Regions from separate parts of the Rhizobium oryzihabitans genome, predicted to be linked through region 2. Evidence: riboswitches for the same ligand, from Rfam matches in the RefSeq annotation. Region 2 holds a riboswitch; each other region holds the start of a gene.
What was found. Region 2 has a riboswitch for cobalamin ahead of G3A56_RS03605 ((2Fe-2S) ferredoxin domain-containing protein). Riboswitches for the same ligand answer to the same signal wherever they lie in the genome.

Region 1 (4,811 bases), 1.5 Mb from region 2:
GATTTCGATCTCTATCCGGGCGAAATCCTGGCGGTGATCGGCGATAACGGCGCCGGCAAATCCTCTCTCATCAAGGCGATTTCCGGCGCGGTGACACCCGATGAAGGGGAAATCCGACTGGAGGGCCAGCCCGTCCAATTCCGCTCGCCGATCGAGGCGCGCAAGGCTGGCATCGAGACCGTCTATCAGAACCTCGCGCTCTCACCGGCGCTTTCCATAGCCGACAATATGTTCCTCGGCCGGGAAATCCGAAAACCCGGAATTCAGGGAAGCCTGTTTCGGGCGCTGGACCGACCGGCCATGGAAAAATTCGCCCGCGAGAAACTGTCGGAACTCGGCCTGATGACGATCCAGAACATCAATCAGGCGGTGGAAACCCTGTCCGGTGGCCAGCGTCAGGGTGTCGCCGTGGCGCGCGCGGCCGCCTTTGGTTCCAAGGTCGTCATCCTCGACGAGCCGACCGCAGCACTCGGCGTCAAGGAAAGCCGCCGCGTTCTGGAGCTTATTCTGGATGTGCGCTCGCGCGGGTTGCCGATCGTTCTCATCTCGCACAACATGCCGCATGTTTTCGAGGTTGCGGATCGCATCCATATCCACCGGCTGGGCAAGCGCCTGTGCGTCATCAATCCGAAGGATTACACCATGTCCGACGCCGTTGCCTTCATGACCGGCGCCAAGGAAGCGCCAAAGGAAACGCTTGCCGCATGACGCTGAAGCTTGAGACGATCGTCGAAGACGTTCTTCGGCGGGCAGAGGGCCAATCCCGTTTCATCATCGCCATTGCCGGTCCCCTGGGGCCGGCAAATCCACGCTGGCGGATGCGCTCTGCGACGCTCTGCTGGCGCGGAGCGAAACGGCTGCCGTCCTGCCGATGGATGGCTTTCATATGGACAATGGCATTCTCGAAGAGCGGGGGCTGCTGCCGCGAAAGGGCGCTCCCGAAACCTTCGATGTGCGTGGTTTCCTCGATATCGTCTCCGCCGTTCGCAAGGGCGGACAGGAGGTGCTTGTTCCGGTTTTTGACCGTTCCCGCGAAATTGCCATCGCCTCCGCCCGTGCTATCCCGCCAGAGACACGCTTTGTCCTTGCCGAAGGCAATTATCTCCTGCTGAATGAAGCGCCCTGGACCACGCTTTCCGACAGCTTTGACCTCACCATCTTCGTTGGCCCGTCCGTCGCGGTGCTCGAAGAGAGGCTGCGGAACAGATGGCAGGGTTACGGTCTCGATGCGGCTGCGATCCACGCCAAACTTTTTGAAAACGATCTTCCCAACGGAAAAAGGGTAATCGAGAACACCCGCCCCGCCGATATTCGCATCGATATTTGGGAATAGATTAACGCTTTTCCCGTCTTGAGCGGCAACTCCATTTATCGTTAAGCCTTTGTTGACTCTGTGTTGAATCTTTTTGATCCACAGGGTGGGGCTTTTCCATGTCTATTTATTGACGAGAAAATTTCCTCATATACTATATGTGGTGTTCGAGGTTCTTCCGATTCGCAAGCGTCGGGAGCTAAGACGGGAATTCGGTGCGTAACGCCATTAATGGCGGAGCAAGGCCGAAACTGCCCCCGCAACTGTAAGCGGTGAGCATCGTTCCGATTTGGGTCACTGGAGCCGAAAGCTCCGGGAAGGCCGGAATAGATGTTGTGACCCGCAAGTCAGGAGACCTGCCTTGAGCGCAAACGTCCACGGGCGGGGTGTCCGGAGGAAGGTGTTGACGCAAATGATTTGCGTGCGCCCTTTTCTGCCCCCTCCAGAACAAGCTTCGGGGTGAAGTCATGCCAGTGCATTTTTTTGAGTTCCTGCGCTCGTCGGCGTAGAGAATGATTTTCCACGGCTAAAGGCCGTGCCCGCCACCTGAATGACAGAACCATCGCCAACCGATTGCGATCGCAATCGGCAATGTTGAGCCGTGTGCAAAAGCGGCTTCGAAAGAGGAAATCATGACCGTCACCGTTTACAGCAAGCCCGCCTGCGTCCAATGCACCGCCACCTATCGCGCACTCGATCGCATTGGCGTGAGCTATGAGATCGTCGATATTTCCGAAGATGCGGATGCGCTCGATCACGTTCGCGGCCTTGGTTACATGCAGGTTCCGGTGGTCGTCGCCGGCGAGCGCCACTGGGCGGGTTTCCGTCCAGATATGATCGGCTCGATCAGCTGAGGCGGCGGGCGATGGGGCTGATCGTCTATTATTCCAGCCGGTCCGAAAACACGCATCGCTTCCTTCAGAAACTGGGACGACGATTGTTTCGCCTGCCGCTGGGTGCCGAGGAGGAGGTGCCGCATGTGTCGGAACCCTATGTACTCGTCACCCCCACCTATGGGGGCGGCGGCACGAAAGGGGCCGTGCCGAAACCGGTGATCCGGTTCTTGAACGAGCCCTCCAACCGAAACCTCATTCGCGGCGTCATCGCGGCGGGAAACACGAATTTTGGCGCAGCTTTCGCATCCGCCGGAGATATCGTCTCGCGCAAATGCGCGGTGCCGTTTCTCTATCGCTTCGAGCTTCTCGGCACGGAGGAAGATGTCGCCAATGTCAAACATGGATTGGAACGATTTTGGACACGCTGACCTCGAGCGCGCTGCGCAAGGACGCCAAACAGCCGGTAGCCGCAAGCCAGAAACCGGTCGATACTGGGCTGGACTACCACGCGCTGAACGCGATGCTGAACCTCTATGACGCGGATGGAAAAATCCAGCTCGACAAGGACCGCCTTGCGGCGAGGCAATATTTCCTCCAGCACGTCAACCAGAATACCGTCTTTTTCCATAACCTCAGGGAAAAGCTCGATTATCTGGTGACCGAAGGATATTACGAGCAGGAGGTGCTGGACCAGTATTCCTTCAATTTCGTTCGTGACCTCTACGATGAAGCCTATGCCCGGAAATTCCGCTTTCCGACCTTTCTCGGCGCCTTCAAATATTACACCTCCTATACGCTGAAGACCTTCGACGGAAAACGCTATCTGGAGCGTTACGAGGATCGCGTCTGCATGGTGGCGCTGGCCCTTGCGCGTGGCGATGAGCAGCTTGCCCGCGATCTGGTCGATGAGATTATTTCGGGCCGCTTCCAGCCGGCAACACCGACCTTTCTCAACGCCGGCAAGAAAAGCCGTGGTGAGCTGGTCTCGTGTTTTCTGCTGCGTGTAGAAGACAATATGGAGAGCATAGGCCGCTCCATCAATTCGGCCCTGCAGCTTTCCAAGCGCGGCGGCGGCGTGGCGCTTTCCTTGACCAATATTCGCGAATTCGGAGCGCCGATCAAACAGATCGAGAACCAGTCGTCCGGCGTCATTCCGGTGATGAAGTTGCTGGAAGATTCGTTTTCCTATGCCAACCAGCTCGGAGCACGCCAGGGTGCTGGCGCGGTCTATCTGCATGCCCACCACCCGGACATCATGCGCTTCCTTGATACGAAGCGCGAAAACGCCGACGAAAAAATCCGCATCAAGACCCTGTCGCTCGGCGTGGTGATCCCCGACATCACCTTCGAACTCGCCCGCAACAACGAGGATATGTATTTGTTCTCGCCCTATGATGTGGAGCGGGTCTATGGCGTGCCGCTGACCGAGATTTCGGTCACCGAAAAATATCATGAAATGGTCGCCGACAGCCGCATCCGCAAGAAGAAGATCAAGGCGCGTGAGTTCTTCCAGGTCATCGCCGAAATCCAGTTTGAAAGTGGTTATCCCTACATTATGTTCGAGGATACGGTGAACCGCGCCAATCCGATCGCCGGTCGTATCAGCATGAGCAATCTCTGCTCGGAGATTCTTCAGGTCAGCGAAGCGAGCGAGTTAAACGCCGATCTGTCCTATAGCCATATGGGCAAGGATATTTCCTGCAATCTCGGCTCGCTCAACATTGCATCAGCAATGGATTCGGCAGATTTCGGCAAGACGATCGAGACCTCCATCCGGGCGCTGACGGCGGTTTCGGATATGAGCCACATCTCTTCCGTACCCTCGGTGGAAAAGGGCAATGATGCCAGCCACGCCATCGGGCTCGGCCAGATGAACCTGCACGGTTATCTGGCGCGGGAGCGCATCTTCTATGGTTCCGAAGAAGGCGTCGATTTCACCAATATCTATTTCTATACGGTGACCTACCACGCCATCCGCGCCAGCAATCGCCTTGCCGTGGAAAGGGGCCAGAGCTTCAAGGGCTTTGAAAACTCCAAATATGCCTCGGGCGAGTATTTCGACAAATATACCGACCGGGAGTGGCTGCCTGCGACGGAAAAGGTCCGCGACCTCTTCGAAAAAGCCGGCATTTCCATTCCAACGCAGGAAGACTGGAGGGCATTGAAGGAGGCCGTCATGGCTTCCGGCCTCTATAATCAGAACCTCCAGGCCGTGCCGCCCACCGGCTCGATCTCCTATATCAACCACTCGACATCCTCGATTCATCCGATCGTCTCCAAGATCGAAATCCGCAAAGAGGGCAAGATCGGCCGCGTTTATTACCCGGCTTCCTATCTCTCCAACGATAATCTCGAATATTATCAGGATGCCTATGAGATCGGTCCGGAAAAGATCATCGATACCTATGCGGCGGCAACCCAGCATGTCGATCAGGGCCTGTCGCTGACTTTGTTCTTCCGCGATACGGCGACGACGCGCGATATCAACCGCGCGCAGATCTACGCCTGGAAGAAGGGCATCAAGACGATCTACTACATCCGTTTGCGCCAGATGGCGCTGGAAGGCACGCAGGTTCAGGGCTGCGTTTCCTGCACGCTCTGAATTGAGGGACAAGAGAATGAACATTGCCGTAAAACCCGTGTCCCGCATTCGCGCGGTCAAC
Region 2 (4,811 bases):
GGATCCATCTCAGCTGGACGCCGAGAACCCAGAGCAGAACGAGCCCCAGCCAGAAGCCCGGAACGGCCTGGACGAAGACTGAAAATATGCGGCTTGCGCGATCGGCAATACCACCCGGCCGCGCCGCCGCGAAGAAACCGATCGGCACCGCAACGACGATGGCGATCAGCATCCCGGATAGGCCGAGCAGGAGCGAAACGGGAAGACGCTCGCGAAACTCCGCAAAAACGGGTTCGCCGGTGCGGAAGGACCTCCCCCAGTCACCGGTGACGAAATCCGTAAGCCAATGCAGATAACGCAGAAGAAGGGGGCGATCGAGGCCCCATTCTTCCCTCAGCGCAGCAACGGTTTCACCCGTTGCCGAAAGATTCCATACACGGATGGCAATTTGCACCGGATCGGCAGGCATCAGGGCAATAAGCGTGAAGGATGCGAGCGACAGCGCAAGCATTGCCAACGCCGAGCGTATGCCGAACCGGAGCAATTGCATCAGAATTACCTGGCCTCGCCGATATCGGCGCGCAGGACATAATAGTCCGAACCCCAGGGCTCATAATTCTGCAGCCGCTTCGAGAGACCCACATACCAGACAGGAGAAACCAGGAAGGAGGCCGGAACGTCCTTGAACAGTTTTGCCTGAGCATCGAGAGCAATTGCAGCCCGCTCTTTGGCCTCGCCCGCCACAGCAAAGCGATCAAGGATGGCGTCGAAATCCGCAGAGGCATATTTCGCATAGTTGAGCGAAGCGCCGCTGCGCAGCATCGAATTGAGGAAGAAGGCCGGATCGCCATTCGGCGCGGTGTGTTGCGCCCAGAGCGCGATATCGAACTCGCCGGCGGCCGCCACATCCTGAATGTTTTCCACAACCTTCGTGTCAAGCTGGATGCCAACCCTGGCAAGCTGCGCCTTTACGACAGGCAGCATGGTAACGAGGTCCGGACGCTGCGGATAGGTGATGGCGAGAAGGCGCAGCGGCGCGCCGTCCTTCGTGCGGTTCCCTGCTCCGTCCCTGACCCATCCGGCTTCATCGAGAAGCGCTTCGGCTTTTTTTATGTCGGTCGGACGCGGCTGTTTTCCGGCGAAGGGGAAGTAGGCGGCATAGGCGCCGGTAGCCGGTTCACCGCCGTTAATGGCGGCCGCCAGTTCCCTGCGATCGAAAGTCAGGTCCAGCGCCTCACGCACCTTGATGTCGGTGGTAATCGGCCTTTTGGTATTGAGGAAGGCGAGATATTGATAACCTACCGGAAACGACTTGATCGTCAGATCCGGATTGGTTTGCAGCCGCGTCACGACTTCCGAGGGCAGCCCGAAGGCGAGGTCCAGCTCACCCGCCTCCAGCGCAAGGGTCATGCTCTGCGCATCACCGAACCTGCGAAAGTCGACCGGAGAACGGGAACCGGCGTCAGCAAAATGGGTATTCGGCGCCAGTCTCAGCGATGTATCCGCCTTGAAATCCGCGATCTGATACGGTCCGGTGAACAGAGCACGGCCATCGGCGGCAGTCGTATAGGCAACCAGCGGCCACTCCGCAAACAGCGCCTGCAGGAAGGACACCGGTTTCTCCGTCGTGATATCGAGCGTCAGTGCATCGACTGCCTTGAAGCCAAGCTTTCCACCTGTCGCAAGCGCCGCCTTGTTGGTTGCGAAAGTATGCTCGAATCCGGCCGCAAGGGCTGCTGCCGTTACGGCAGAACCATCGGAGAAGGTCCGGTTCGGTTTCAGCGTCACTGTCCAGGTCAAATCGCCGGTGCGTTCCGCTTTCTCGGCAAGGTCAGGCACAAGCCGTCCATCTTTGTCGACGGTAAAGAGGTTCTCTCCCACACCGTGACTGACGAGCGCCCAGCCATTGGAACCCTTTGCGGGATCAAGGCCACTTGTGATGTAGGTGGCGCCGACGCGCAAGGGTTCGGTGGCCAGCGCATTGCCCGCCACTCCCGTAATGAAAGCCGCGAGCCCGGCTGCCGCCAGACGCGAAATGCTCTTTGCCGACATTATGTTTCCTCTCATGCTATTCGGATAGATTGCGCAGCCGCTGCTTGCGGCCGGTCGGGTGATAGGCGAAATCTTCGACAACACACCCGCCAAGCAGGTGTTCGGCAACGATGCGATCGACAGCCTCCTCGGTAACGCCGCCGTAATAGGTGCCTTCGGGAAAGACCTGCATGACCGGTGCAAGGTTGCAGGGGCCAAGACAGGTGGATTTGGCCGTCATGGTGCCATCGCCGGTAACCCGAAGCTTCTGCCGTTCCTGCTGGTTGCGCAGATGTCCCCAGATCGCGTCAGCACCGGCCGAATTACACGGGGCGCCCTGACAGACGAGCACGCGGCGCTTCTGCGCAGGCACCAGCGACCCCTCGCCCGCCGGACGTACCGAGGATGAAAGATCGAGCGCCTGCGCCGTTCCGGCGAGGTCTTCGAGAAGGCGCGCCATAAGGGTGCTTGCGGTAGGGCTCGCGGTTATCGAGAGCGACGGCCACGGGCGCGGGTCCGCTGCCCGCCATCGTTTCAGGGTCTTGGTCAGCCAGTTCTGAAAACTCGGCTCGAGTGGCAGCATGAGCGGCACGAGGAGGAGATTGCCGACACCCTCGTCGATGAGCGCACCGAGCGCTTCGCGCAGGGACGGCGTGCCCTGTTCGGTGAATGCAACGCGAACGGTTCTCGCTCCGCGCAACTGGCCCGCCAGCGTCGCGAGACGCTGCATGTCCTGATGCGGCGCTGCCGCGAAAGCCGATTTGGCGACGAGCAGCACGGCGTCGGGCTGAGAGGGCTCTCGATGGATTGGTTGGGTTTCGGTTGTCACAATGCCTCATTCACGAGGCGGCAACGAAAATGACGGGCCTCCGGCCGAAATGCCGGAAACAGCCATCATTCCCATGGCACCCCCGACCACGGAATTACAATATGTCAGGCAGGTCTCCTGGCTTGCGGGTCAAAGCCACCTCACCCGTCTTCCCGGCATTGCTGCCAGTGACATCGTGGGCGATTGGCTCACCGCTTACAGTTGCGGGACAGCTCCGGGTCTTCACCGGATTCCCTCTTAGCTTCCACCGGGTGGCGGAAGAACCATGACGGAGCGAACCTACACTGCCGCAGGCCGCTGTCAACTGCCTGCGCCGCAAGTGAACACGCTACGCAAGTCTCCTTCGTCCAATCAATTGTTACGTTATAAAGTTACATACACTTGGTTTTATTTGCTGGTCAAGCCCATGTTTTACGATGCGGTACCGAATTGACGCACCCACCGCCGTCATCGCGCGGAAACCAAAAATAAAAAGGAAGATATGATCTATATAAAATACAATTATATCAATGCTTAAAGCAAACAACATAAAGTGATTTATAATTCACCGGAGGCCTCCCGGCGTCGCAATTCAAGCTCTTCACTGTAGCGCCTGAGCGTGTGGCTCTCCGTCAGAAGGCCAACCGGGCGGTTTTCTATCTTGTCGTTGACGACGACCAGCGCTTCGCTTTCCGTGGCATCGAAAGCGGCTGCCGCCTGCCGCGCATTCATCGTCGGCAGCAGCACGTCATTCTTGTAGTGCAGATAGGTTTCGAGGCTGATCTTGCTCGGGTCGCGATCCATCGGATCGGCGTAGATTTCCGGTACGAGGACGATGCCGGCGTAGCGACCGTCATCATGCGTCATGATCACCCGCTGCGTTGATCCCAGTGGAAACTTTTCCTTGAAGGCTGGAAGACCCATGCTGACATTGGCCTTGCGAATATCGGCACGCATCATCTTGCCCACGGTCAGGTCGCGGATCCAGCCAATGTCATGGGCGCTGCGAATGCTTTCGCCTCTAAGGTGGAAGCGCCAGGTGGCGAAGGAGTAGCCGAAGGTCGTGCGCACCACGAGCGAGGTGGTGATGACGGCGGCAAGCACCAGAGCCGTGATCTGGAAGTCTCCGGTCAGTTCCAGCGCCAGGAACGTCATCGTCAGCGGACCGCCGATAATGGCGGCGGCAAAGGCGCTCATGCCGATCACGGCATAGACGATCGGCGCTGTCGAGCCATAACCGATATAGGGGGCGCAAAGCGCGAAAATCTTTCCGAGCAGCGATCCCATGAACAGCGAGGCGAAGAACAGGCCGCCACGGAAATTAGAACCGATGGAAATGGCGCTGGCCGCCGCCTTAAGCACGAATAGCCCGGCCAGCCCGTAGATCGTCAATTCGGCATCGATATTGAGATGCAGCGCACCATGGCCACTGGACAGGACCTGCGGTGAAATAAGCGCGAGGGCACCGACAGCCACGCCCCCCATTGCCGGACGCAGCCAGCCCGGAATGGCGCTTTTGCGCGCCGTCTCTTCGATGAAGGACACCGTCTGCATCAGCGCGATGCCGATCGCCGCGCACACGACGCCCAGAAAGATGGCGGGCACGTAGTCCGCCGGCGTTACACGGCTGGCATCGACGATATCGATGGAGAGGCCGTGGCCGCCAATAAGCCCGATGACGGTGGCTGCGACGAGCGCCGATACGATGAGCGGCGCAAGCGTCACGACGGTATAGGTGCCGATGATGAGTTCGATGGCGTAAAAAGCTCCTGTCAGAGGCGCGTTGAAGGCCGCCGCTATCGCGCCCGCAGCACCACAGCCAACGAGGATACGCATGTCCCCGCGCCTCAGTTTCAGCTTGATGCCGATCTTGGAGGCGACGCCACTGGCGATCTGCGTATAGCCGGCTTCCAGCCCCACTGACGCACCAAAGCCGTTGGAGACGATGTTCTGCACGCAGACGATGATGCTATCCGTCAGCGACAGACGGCCGCCATGCAGCGCATTCGCCTCGATCGGGTCGACCATCGGT
Region 3 (4,811 bases), on a different replicon from region 2:
GGCAGCAACAGCCCATGGCGAACGCCCACGAAGATGCGCGCCGCATGCGGAATGACGAGGCCGACGAAGCCGATGGAGCCGACCAGCGACACCATGACCGCCGTCATGATCGCCGAAACCGAGATCAGCACCGCATAGACCCAGCGCACGGGGATGCCAAGCGAGGCTGCGGCCTGACCGCCGAAGGCGAAGGCATCGAGTGCGCGGGCATACCAGAGGCAGACCGCAAGACCCGCAAGGCTGACCGGCAAAGCCAGCCAGGCATCCGGCCAGCGTACCCCCGAAAGATTGCCCAGAAGCCAGAACATGATGCCGCGCGCCTGTTCTGCATTGGCGGATTTGGTGACGATGAAAGACGTCAAGGCGTTGAACAGCTGCGAACCGGCGACCCCCGCCAGAATGATGGCGCTGTTGCCGTGTCCGGCCCTGACCGCCAGAAGGCTGACCAGCGAAAAAGCGACAAAAGCACCGATCAGAGCGCCTGCCGGCATCGTCAGGAACCCGGCGCCGAAGCCCAGAAGCGCCACCGCGACGGCGCCAGTGGACGCACCGGCGGAGATGCCGAGAATATAGGGATCGGCGAGCGGATTGCGCAAAAGCGATTGCAGCACCGCACCGGCGAGCGCCAGCGAAGCACCGCAACAGGCGGCGACGACGGCGCGGCTGAGGCGGTAACTCCAGACGATGCCCTCATCCAGCGGCTCCAGCGGATAACCCGCGTGGAAGACACGGTTGGCGATGGTTTTCGCCACCACATCGAACGGAATGGCGGTTTCGCCGATGGCCGCACCGGCCATCAGCGCAACAAGCAGCAGGGCGAGTGCGGCAAAAGCCAGACCCACCCTGCCGAGATGGACGGAAAAACCGTTCACTTGGCGAGGCCGGCGGCGGAAATCGCCTCGGCCAGCGTTTCGATGCCCTCAATCGTGCGGATGGTCGGGTTCATCGCCTGCGCGTCCATGTCGAAGACGTGTTTGTCCTTGACGGCCGGCATGATGCTGGCAACCGGATCGGTCGCAAGGAACTTGCGCTTGACGGCAACATCATCGGCGGGGAAACGGCGGCGATCCATCTGGCCGGCGACGATCACGGTCGGATTGGCCTTGGCGATGGTTTCCCAGCCAACGGTTGGCCATTCCTCATCGCTTTCGATGACATTTTTCAGCCCGAGCGCGGACATGATGTAACCCGGCGCACCCTTGCGGCCGGCCACATAGGGATCGATATCGAGCTCGGCGCTGGAGAACCAGAAGACGGCGGAAAGCTTGCCATTCGCCGATGCAATCTTGGTGCGGGCTGCCTCTTCGCGCTTCTTCAGGTCGGCAACAACTTCCTCGCCGCGGTCCTGCACGTTGAAGATCTTGGCGAGGTCGCGGATTTCCTGATAGATGAGGTCCATGGTGAAGACGGTGTTGCGCACGCCATCGCCGCCGCCGGAATTGTCCTTGCCCATGCAATCGGCGGGCGAGGTATAAACGGGAATACCGAGCTCGGCGAATTGCGCCGGTGTTCCGACAACACCCTCCGGACCGATCTGCCACTGGAACTGCGTCGTCACGAGGTCCGGCTTCTTGCCGACCACGGCCTCGAAACTCGGATCATTGTCAGCCAGCCGCTCGACCTTTGCATTGGCCTCCTCGTAACCCTTCAGAACCGGGCCGATCCACAGCGCCGTGCCAACCACCCTGTCGGCAACACCGAGCAGATAAAGAACCTCGGTCGTGCTCTGGCCAACGGAGACAGTGCGCGAAGGCGCCTGCCTGAAGGTGATATCCTCGCCGCAGCTGTTGATCGTCAGCGGATAGACGGTCTCAGTGGCATGGGCCGTGCCGGCGGCAAATGCGGCGGCCATAAGAGCGGCAGTAACCGGCAGGTGTTTGAAATGAAACATATGTTCTCCAGTCTAAATTGGGTGGCTTGATCCGAAGCGGCGCGTATCAAAACGTGTGGCGACAAACGGACGGCGTGTGTGGAGATGGAGAACGGGGCACGGAATACGTTTCCGCAGACGGAAAGGTCATAATCAGCTCCTCTTCCGGGCATCCCCGCCCGTAACGATGGTCCATATTATGACGGCAGGTCTCCTGGCTCGCGAATATGCACCGTTCATCTGCCTTCCCGTATCCCGGAGGATACAGTGGCATGACGCTTTCAGGCGTCACGGGGATGAACGGCAATCCGCTTACAGTTGCGGGGGCAGCCACGGCATTGGGCGAAAAAGATCACCCGCACCATGTTCCCTATTAATCCCTTTGCCCTTCGGCTTCAGGAACCGTCGGTTTCTGACATACGGGCCAAGCGGCGGGGCGTCAATTGCGATAGTGCCGCAGCTCAGCACAAAGACGGGCCTGCCAGCGCGAAAATTTTCGCCGCGCCCGAGCCGACCGGTTGAGGCCCATCTTTCGACATGGTGGTCAGCGTCTCGATCACCACCAACCCGGATTGCACCAGAAAATCGGTGAAAAGTCCGCTGTCGCACACGGCATCGAGGCGCACCAGCTGATCATCCAGATCGGCAAAATGCCGCTGGACCAGCGCGATCGCATCGGTTTCCTCGCGCGCAACGACCGGGCCGACGATGTGGCCCCGCCCCGCCACTCGGCGCAATGCAAAAGCGATGAGGTGATCCGCCTCAAACAATCCGTAACCCGTATTCTCCTTCAGAAGCCGCTGGAGGACGCCACGGCGCGAGACGCCAAAGGCTAGCCGGTCGATCGCCACCACGTCCGCCAGATGATCTTCCGACAGTGGCTCGATCCTTCTTTTCTTACCAGGTGTGGGCATTTCGACAGGACACAGCGGCTTTCCCCGAAGGAGATGCACTTTTTCCGTATCTCCCACAAAGCCGAGCCCGGAAAACAGCCGCCGCGACACGTCCGTCGCATTCAGCCGCAGGGAGACGGTGGGGAATTTCGCGATCAACTGCCGCACCAGCCATGGTGCGACGCCCTGCCCCTGCAGGCGTGGGGAAACGATGACCATGCCGAGTGTTGCAAAACCCTCGGCATAGGGAAAGAGCATCGCGGTTGCGACAACGCGGTCAATCTCGTCCAGCGCGGCAAGTCCAACGCCGCACTGGCGCAGGAAACACCATTCATTTGCGTGATAACGCCACCCGACAGCCATGGAAAGCGCATGCAGATGATCGGCATCCATTTCGGCGATATCCACCGTCCGCAACTCGAAACTATCGACTTTGAGCAGGTCCATACCAAACGGCCCTCATCCCTTCTGCGCGGAACCGTCATTCGGTCCAGGCAGCCCAGCCACGACACCCGAAGATAACCAGCCTCACCAGCACGAATTTCCTGAAAGCACTGGAAGGACACAACAATCTACCGAAATCATCCGCATTTCGGCAGATAAACGCCGCAGACCATTCTAAGCTTTTGCGATGACAATCCGGTCAAGCGTAAGCGGCCGGCCAGCGGAGACGGCCATGAACGCAATCGAAATCCTTGAGCGTCTTGTCGGTTTCCCATCGGTGGTTGGCACCGCCAATGGCGACATTGCCGGATGGATTGCCGATTATCTGGAGAGCCACGGCGCGAAAGTATCGCTGCTGCCGGGGCCCGAGGGCGACCGCGCCAATCTGTTTGCCACCTTCGGACCTGCCGACGCCGCCGGCTATGTTCTGTCCGGCCACATGGATGTGGTTCCCGCCGGAGAGCCGGAATGGTCTTCCGATCCCTTTACGCTCAGAACCGAAGGGGACCGTCTTTACGGACGCGGAACCACCGACATGAAGGGCTTCCTGGCCACGGTTCTCGCTGCAGCTCCGGCTTTTTCACGCATGGCGCTGAAGCGGCCCATACACATTGCCTTTTCCTATGACGAGGAGGCGGGCTGCCGTGGCGTTCCCCACCTCATTGCCCGATTGCCGGAGTTGTGCACAAGACCGGCGGGGGCGATCATCGGCGAGCCAAGCCATATGCGGGCTGTGCGCGCTCACAAGGGCAAGGCCGCAGCACGCATCACCATCCGTGGCCGCTCCGGCCATTCGTCGCGTCCCGATCAGGGCGTGAACGCCATCCACCTGATGACGAGCATTATGGCGAAGGCCGTCGAGACGGCGGATGCGCTGACGCGCGGACCGTTCGAAACAACCTTCGAGCCACCCTATTCCTCGCTTCAGATCGGCACGGTCAAAGGCGGTCAGGCGATCAACATCATCCCCGATTTCTCAGCCATCGAGCTGGAGGCACGGGCCATTTCAGGCGTCTCGCCGCTTGCCCTGCTGCAGCCGGTGCGGGAGAGCGTGGAGGCATTTGCCGCAAAGGGCATCGATATCGACTGGACGCCGATGAGCGATTATCCGGCGCTTTCATTGGCGGCCGATACTCCGCTCGTCCTGCTTCTGGAGGAACTGACCAGCACCGCTTGTCTCGCCGCCGTCAGCTACGGCACGGAGGCGGGGCTGTTCCAGGCGGCGGGCATCGACGCCATCATCTGCGGGCCGGGCGATATCGGCCGCGCCCACAAACCGGACGAGTTCATAACGACAAGCGAACTTTCCGCCTGCCAGTCGATGCTGGAAACGCTTGGCAGCCGCTGCACGGCTTAAACCTTCGGGAAGCATGGATTTCAGATGACGTTTCTCTTCAACTCCGACGCAAAGCGCGGCGAGATATTCCGGCAGGCTCTGGCCGCAGAGCTGCCTGATCTGCCGTTTTCGATGGATGCGTCCAGCGTCGATCCGGATGCCGTCCGTTACCTCATCACCTGGACGGTGCCGCAGGATATTGCCCGGTATCGCAATCTCGAAGTGCTGTTTTCGATCGGCGCAGGCGTCGACCAGTTTCACATCGAGA
Region 4 (4,811 bases), 570 kb from region 2:
CTAAGCCGTGAACCGCTCCCGCGTCATCCTCGCCCCTGAGGCGAGGATCCATAAGCCGTCGAATTGTGGACCCTTGGTTCAGGCCCGGGGAAGACGTCCAGCAAGCGGGAGGGCTATCGATAATCTCGACCGCCTTCGGGCGGCCAAATATGCTCGGTCGGGCAAAAGGGGAGAGGGGTCATGTCCTCCATTTGGACGAAGCTTGCGGGCGGGATCGCGGTTGCGGCCATTGCGGGTTACGGTATTTTCGCCTGGGTCACCGCGCCTCAGCGGCAGGCGCCAAGCCATTGGGTGAGCCTTGGCGAGCCGGATCTGGCCAATGGCGAAACGCTGTTCTGGGCCGGCGGCTGCGCAAGCTGCCATGCGGCACCCGATGCGACGGGTGATGCGCTTTTGACGCTTTCGGGCGGGCAGGCGCTGAAAAGCCCCTTCGGCACCTTCCATGTGCCCAATATTTCCTCCGATCCGCAGCATGGCATCGGCAGCTGGACGCTGGCGGAATTCGGCGATGCCATGACGCGCGGCGTCGGCAAGAACGGCGAACATCTTTACCCCTCCTTCCCCTATGCCTCCTATGCCCGGATGACGCAGAAGGACATCAACGACCTCTACGGTTATCTGAAAGTCCTGCCCGCCAGCCAGAACGACGCGCCGGACCACGATCTACCTTTCCCCTTCAACCTGCGCATGGCGCTGGGCGGCTGGAAATTCCTCTATTTCGACACATCGACACGGCCCGTGTCGAGCTTGCCGATGCCAACGCCGAATTGCTGCGTGGCCAATATCTGGTGGAAGGGCCGGGCCATTGCGGCGAATGCCATACGCCGCGCAACGCGCTTGGCGGGTTCCTCAAGGATAAATGGCTGGCCGGCGGTCCCAATCCGGAGGGCGAAGGCCGCATCCCCGACATCACCCCCGGTTCGCAAAGCATGGGAGCCTGGGCGGCGGCCGATATTGCCAGCTATCTGGAAACCGGCTTCACCCCGGAATTCGACAGCGTCGGCGGTTCCATGGTCAAGGTGCAGCAGAACATGGCGCGTCTGACGGCCGATGATCGCGATGCGATTGCCGCCTATCTTAAGGCGATACCGTCGCGGTAACCCTCAGCCGTCATGCCGGACTTGATCCGGCATCCAGCCACGGCGCGTCTGCGCCGTGAGACGGATCTATTGCGATCAAGGACTTGATCGTGCTGGACCCCGGATCTAGTCCGGGGTGACGAAGGTGGAGGCGACGGCGTGCGGTTGGAAAGCAGGCCCGCCATTGACTCCCGCACCCACCCGTCGGATAACAATCCTGTGATGGTTCCTTCCGGGCGTTCCGGAAGGTGAAAAGGGAACACGATAGGGAGACATCCTCATTCGTGGCTGCCCCCGCAACTGTGAGCGGAGAGCCTGAAACGAAATGCCACTGGTAAGCCATCTCGCGGGGAACCGAGGTTCCCGATCAAGGTGAGGGTGACGCCGGGAAGGCGTTTCAGGTTTTGACCCGTAAGCCAGGAGACCTGCCATTACGGAAATGTCCATGCCGGCGGGGTGTCCGGAAGAGCGGAATTTCAGGGTGGCCAGGCAAGGTGGCTCCCTGTGTCAGTCTCGTTATCCCCGTGGTGAAGTGTATCGCATGCGGCTGCGCGGCTTCTTGCCGTTCCGCCGCGTCTAAAGGCGCGGGGTCGCGCCGTAAGAGGGGTCACCATGTCCATCAACCAGAATACGGCAAATGCCGCCGTTTCAGCAAAAACGGGCAGCTTCGCGCAATCGCTGACGGCGATCGTGCTTGGCCTGTTCGTCGTCGGTTTTGTCGGCTTTTCGCATGTCGAAGCCGTTCACAATGCCGCGCATGACACCCGTCATGCCAATGCTTTCCCCTGCCATTGAGGGGTAACGGCATGTCGTTCTTTCGCAATATCGTTTTTACCGCCGTTCTCGTCGGCATCGTCGGCGGTTTCGCCGTTTCGGCCATGCAGGCTGTCGGCACCACGCCGCTGATCCTTCAGGCGGAAACCTATGAAAGCGCCGGCGGCGAAGCAGCCCACAGCCATGATGCGCCCGCTGCCGGTTCCGCAGCCGCCGTTCCCGCCCATGAGCATGATGAAGAGGCCTGGGCTCCGGCCGATGGCTTCGAGCGCACCGCCTATACGGTCGCCGCCAATGTTCTGACCGCCATCGGTTACGCATTGGTGCTGACCGGCCTCATCTCTCTGCGTGGCACCAATGCCGGCTGGCGAGAAGGTCTTCTGTGGGGCGTTGCCGGTTTTGCCGCCGTCATGCTCGCACCGATGATCGGCCTGCCGCCGGAACTGCCGGGAAGCCCGGCTGCAGCCCTTGAGGCGCGACAGATCTGGTGGCTCGCAACCGTTGCCGCAACCGCGGGCGGCATTGCGCTGATCGCGTTCCGGCGCGAACCCTGGGCAATCGTTCTGGCGCTGGTGCTGATCGTTGCCCCGCATGTTGTGGGCGCGCCGCTTCCGCCGGAAGGCGAACATGCGCTGGCACCGCTGCCGCTGGAGCGCCAGTTCATTGTTGCCGCGACCATTACGAGCTTTGTTTTCTGGGCCCTGCTTGGAACATTGAGCGCGTTTTTCCTGAAGCGCTTCCAGTCGGCTTGAGACCATGCAGGACGCAGCGGAATGGAGTGAGGAACTCGATGCGCTGCGTTTTGCCGTTCCCGGTCACGGCGCTTTCTGCGCCGTACACCGCCTTGCCTTCAAGGCAGTTCTTGGCGCCAGCCCCGAAAGGGGGCGGCGCTCGCTTTCTTCCATGAGCACGAAGCTGCTTTTACGGCTGCGGCACTCGCCAAGATAAAACGCTCGGCCTTGCCCGCCGGTCGCAGCCTGCATTTGAACAGCCGCGATATCCGCCGGGCTATTGCGGGCGAGGGCGGGGATGTCGCGCCCCGTGTCTGCCGGGTGCTTGATCGCGGGTAATGCGCGATAGTCTCACGACTTAACCTCCCCACCACCCTCATTCCTGTGCTTGTCACAGGAATCCAGTCGATGCGGCTCTCGCGCAGCGGGATGAGTCTTTTCAGCCCAAGGACTTGGGCTGGCTGGATTCCCGTGACAAGCACAGGAATGAGGCTAGGAGAGCCTGCAAAACTGTCGATACCAGAATGCGCCTCACCGGTGCTCCGCCGCAAAAATTCCAAGTTCCGCCTCGGCTTCCGGACCAAAGAGGCCGAGGTGTTTCAGAATTTCCACCGCGAAACTGACCGGCGCACTGCCGGCTGCCGTGATGATGCCGCCATCACTGACCGCTTTCGGCTGGTCGCGATAAAGGCTCTCGCCGCGATAGGCCGGATAGGCCTTATGCGAGGTCAGCGAATTGCCGGTATGGGCGACGTCATCAAGGACGCCCGTGCCGCCGAGCGCGCTTGCCGCCGCGCAGATGCCGGCAACCAGCCGGTCCTTCTTGCGAAACCGCTGCACCAACCCGCCAAGATCGGCAGCCGTTCCCTTTTCCCAGCTGAGGCCGCCGGGAATGACGAGCGCATCGATATTGTCAGGGTCGAGCGCGTCATAGGTTGTGTCGGGCGTAACCTTCAGCCCGCCCATCGATGTCACGGGCCCACCATCCGGCGTGGCGTAAACGATCTCGACGCCGAGATAGTTGCGCGCCGCAGCAGCAAGCAGCGCCGGTTCCCAGTCCGCAAAATCCTGCGCGAGCGCAATCGCAATCCGTGTCATGGCCGTCTCCGTTCGGTGCAATCAGGCGATAGACTGCATGTAGCGCATGCCGGTGACCGGCCGGGGCGCGAAATCCATGTTTTCGTAGAAACGATGCGCCGCCACATTGCCGGTCGTGGCGCTGACGGAAAGATAGTCGCAGCCGAGCCGCTTGGCGATGTCGCGCGCGCGGGAAACCAGGTGCTGGCCGGTGCCATGGCCACGATGGCCGTCACGCACGTAGAGATGATGCAGCTCAAGCCCGCGCCGGCCTTCCTGCGCCCTGTAGAGCGGCAGAAGCAGGGCGTAGCCGATCAATTCACCATCGGCTTCCGCCACCAGCCCATGCACCCAGGGAAGCGGGCCGAACAGGTCGCGTTCCAGCTTCGCCGGCGTGATCGCTGCCGCATCGCCATGGTAGGCGGCAAGCAGGGTGATCATCTCGTTGAGTTCGGGCAGATCCGTCTTGCGCGCGCCACGAATAATGACGACGGGCGGTCTTTCCAGTGTAAGGGAGCTATCTTCGGTCATTTCGCTGGTCCTTCGGTTTTATCGGTGCCGTCAGGACGCTTGAAAAACAACAAAGCCGCCTGACGGCGGCTTGTTGACAATATGATCTGTCGAGCCGCCCTTAAAGGTAGGCCCAAAAGTACGAGCAGGAGATGGGTGCGCGTTCGTTGATCATGCCAATCAAATGCGCCCGAATCTAAAATCTGTCAAGCGGGTCAATTCGCAAATCGCGCGATTGCCGAAACAATGGCTTCCTCCATCCCCGCGTCTGCCGTGGAGTGTCCGGCGCCGTCGATCATGATCAGCTCGCTTCCCGGCCAGGCCACGGCAAGCTCGTAGGCGGTAACCGGCGGCCCCTGAAGATCGTGCATGCCCTGGATGAGCAGGCCGGGAATACCCGCCAGCCTGCCGGCGTTGCGAAGAAGCACCCCGTCGTCCAGCCAGGCCGCATGGTGGAAATAATGCGCGCAAAGACGCGCCCGTGTGAGCCTGTAGTGCTCATCCTGCCATTTTTCGGGAAAGGCCGAGGTGCTCTCTGCGGTAATCGAACCAGCCTCCCACAGATGCCATTCATAGGCCGCCCCTGCGCGGATGGCGGGGTCGGCATCGTTCAAGAGCTGATAATAGGCGGCAACAGGAT

Region 1: another riboswitch for cobalamin. It lies ahead of nrdH (glutaredoxin-like protein NrdH); the one in region 2 lies ahead of G3A56_RS03605 ((2Fe-2S) ferredoxin domain-containing protein).
Region 3: another riboswitch for cobalamin. It lies ahead of G3A56_RS18790 (ABC transporter substrate-binding protein); the one in region 2 lies ahead of G3A56_RS03605 ((2Fe-2S) ferredoxin domain-containing protein).
Region 4: another riboswitch for cobalamin. It lies ahead of G3A56_RS06405 (CbtB domain-containing protein); the one in region 2 lies ahead of G3A56_RS03605 ((2Fe-2S) ferredoxin domain-containing protein).

The regions. Positions count from the first base shown of each region.
Region 1 is NZ_CP048632.1:2,162,248-2,167,058, reverse strand. It holds gene G3A56_RS11300 (ATP-binding cassette domain-containing protein) at 1-708, shown strand, start outside; partial or broken gene G3A56_RS11295 (nucleoside triphosphate hydrolase) at 705-1,333, shown strand; cobalamin riboswitch at 1,466-1,690, shown strand; gene nrdH (glutaredoxin-like protein NrdH) at 1,945-2,166, shown strand; gene nrdI (class Ib ribonucleoside-diphosphate reductase assembly flavoprotein NrdI) at 2,178-2,576, shown strand; gene nrdE (class 1b ribonucleoside-diphosphate reductase subunit alpha) at 2,564-4,750, shown strand; gene nrdF (class 1b ribonucleoside-diphosphate reductase subunit beta) at 4,767-4,811, shown strand, end outside.
Region 2 is NZ_CP048632.1:638,178-642,988, reverse strand. It holds gene G3A56_RS03615 (ABC transporter permease) at 1-490, opposite strand, end outside; gene G3A56_RS03610 (ABC transporter substrate-binding protein) at 496-1,992, opposite strand; gene G3A56_RS03605 ((2Fe-2S) ferredoxin domain-containing protein) at 2,009-2,800, opposite strand; cobalamin riboswitch at 2,891-3,084, opposite strand; gene G3A56_RS03600 (chloride channel protein) at 3,338-4,811, opposite strand, start outside.
Region 3 is NZ_CP048635.1:454,543-459,353, forward strand. It holds gene G3A56_RS18785 (FecCD family ABC transporter permease) at 1-872, opposite strand, end outside; gene G3A56_RS18790 (ABC transporter substrate-binding protein) at 869-1,891, opposite strand; cobalamin riboswitch at 2,058-2,292, opposite strand; gene G3A56_RS18795 (GNAT family N-acetyltransferase) at 2,332-3,210, opposite strand; gene argE (acetylornithine deacetylase) at 3,440-4,564, shown strand; gene G3A56_RS18805 (2-hydroxyacid dehydrogenase) at 4,589-4,811, shown strand, end outside.
Region 4 is NZ_CP048632.1:1,205,424-1,210,234, reverse strand. It holds partial or broken gene G3A56_RS06410 (c-type cytochrome) at 181-1,100, shown strand; cobalamin riboswitch at 1,286-1,526, shown strand; gene G3A56_RS06405 (CbtB domain-containing protein) at 1,692-1,874, shown strand; gene G3A56_RS06400 (CbtA family protein) at 1,886-2,605, shown strand; partial or broken gene G3A56_RS06395 (hypothetical protein) at 2,610-2,923, shown strand; gene G3A56_RS06390 (type 1 glutamine amidotransferase family protein) at 3,116-3,682, opposite strand; gene G3A56_RS06385 (GNAT family N-acetyltransferase) at 3,704-4,192, opposite strand; gene pip (prolyl aminopeptidase) at 4,387-4,811, opposite strand, start outside.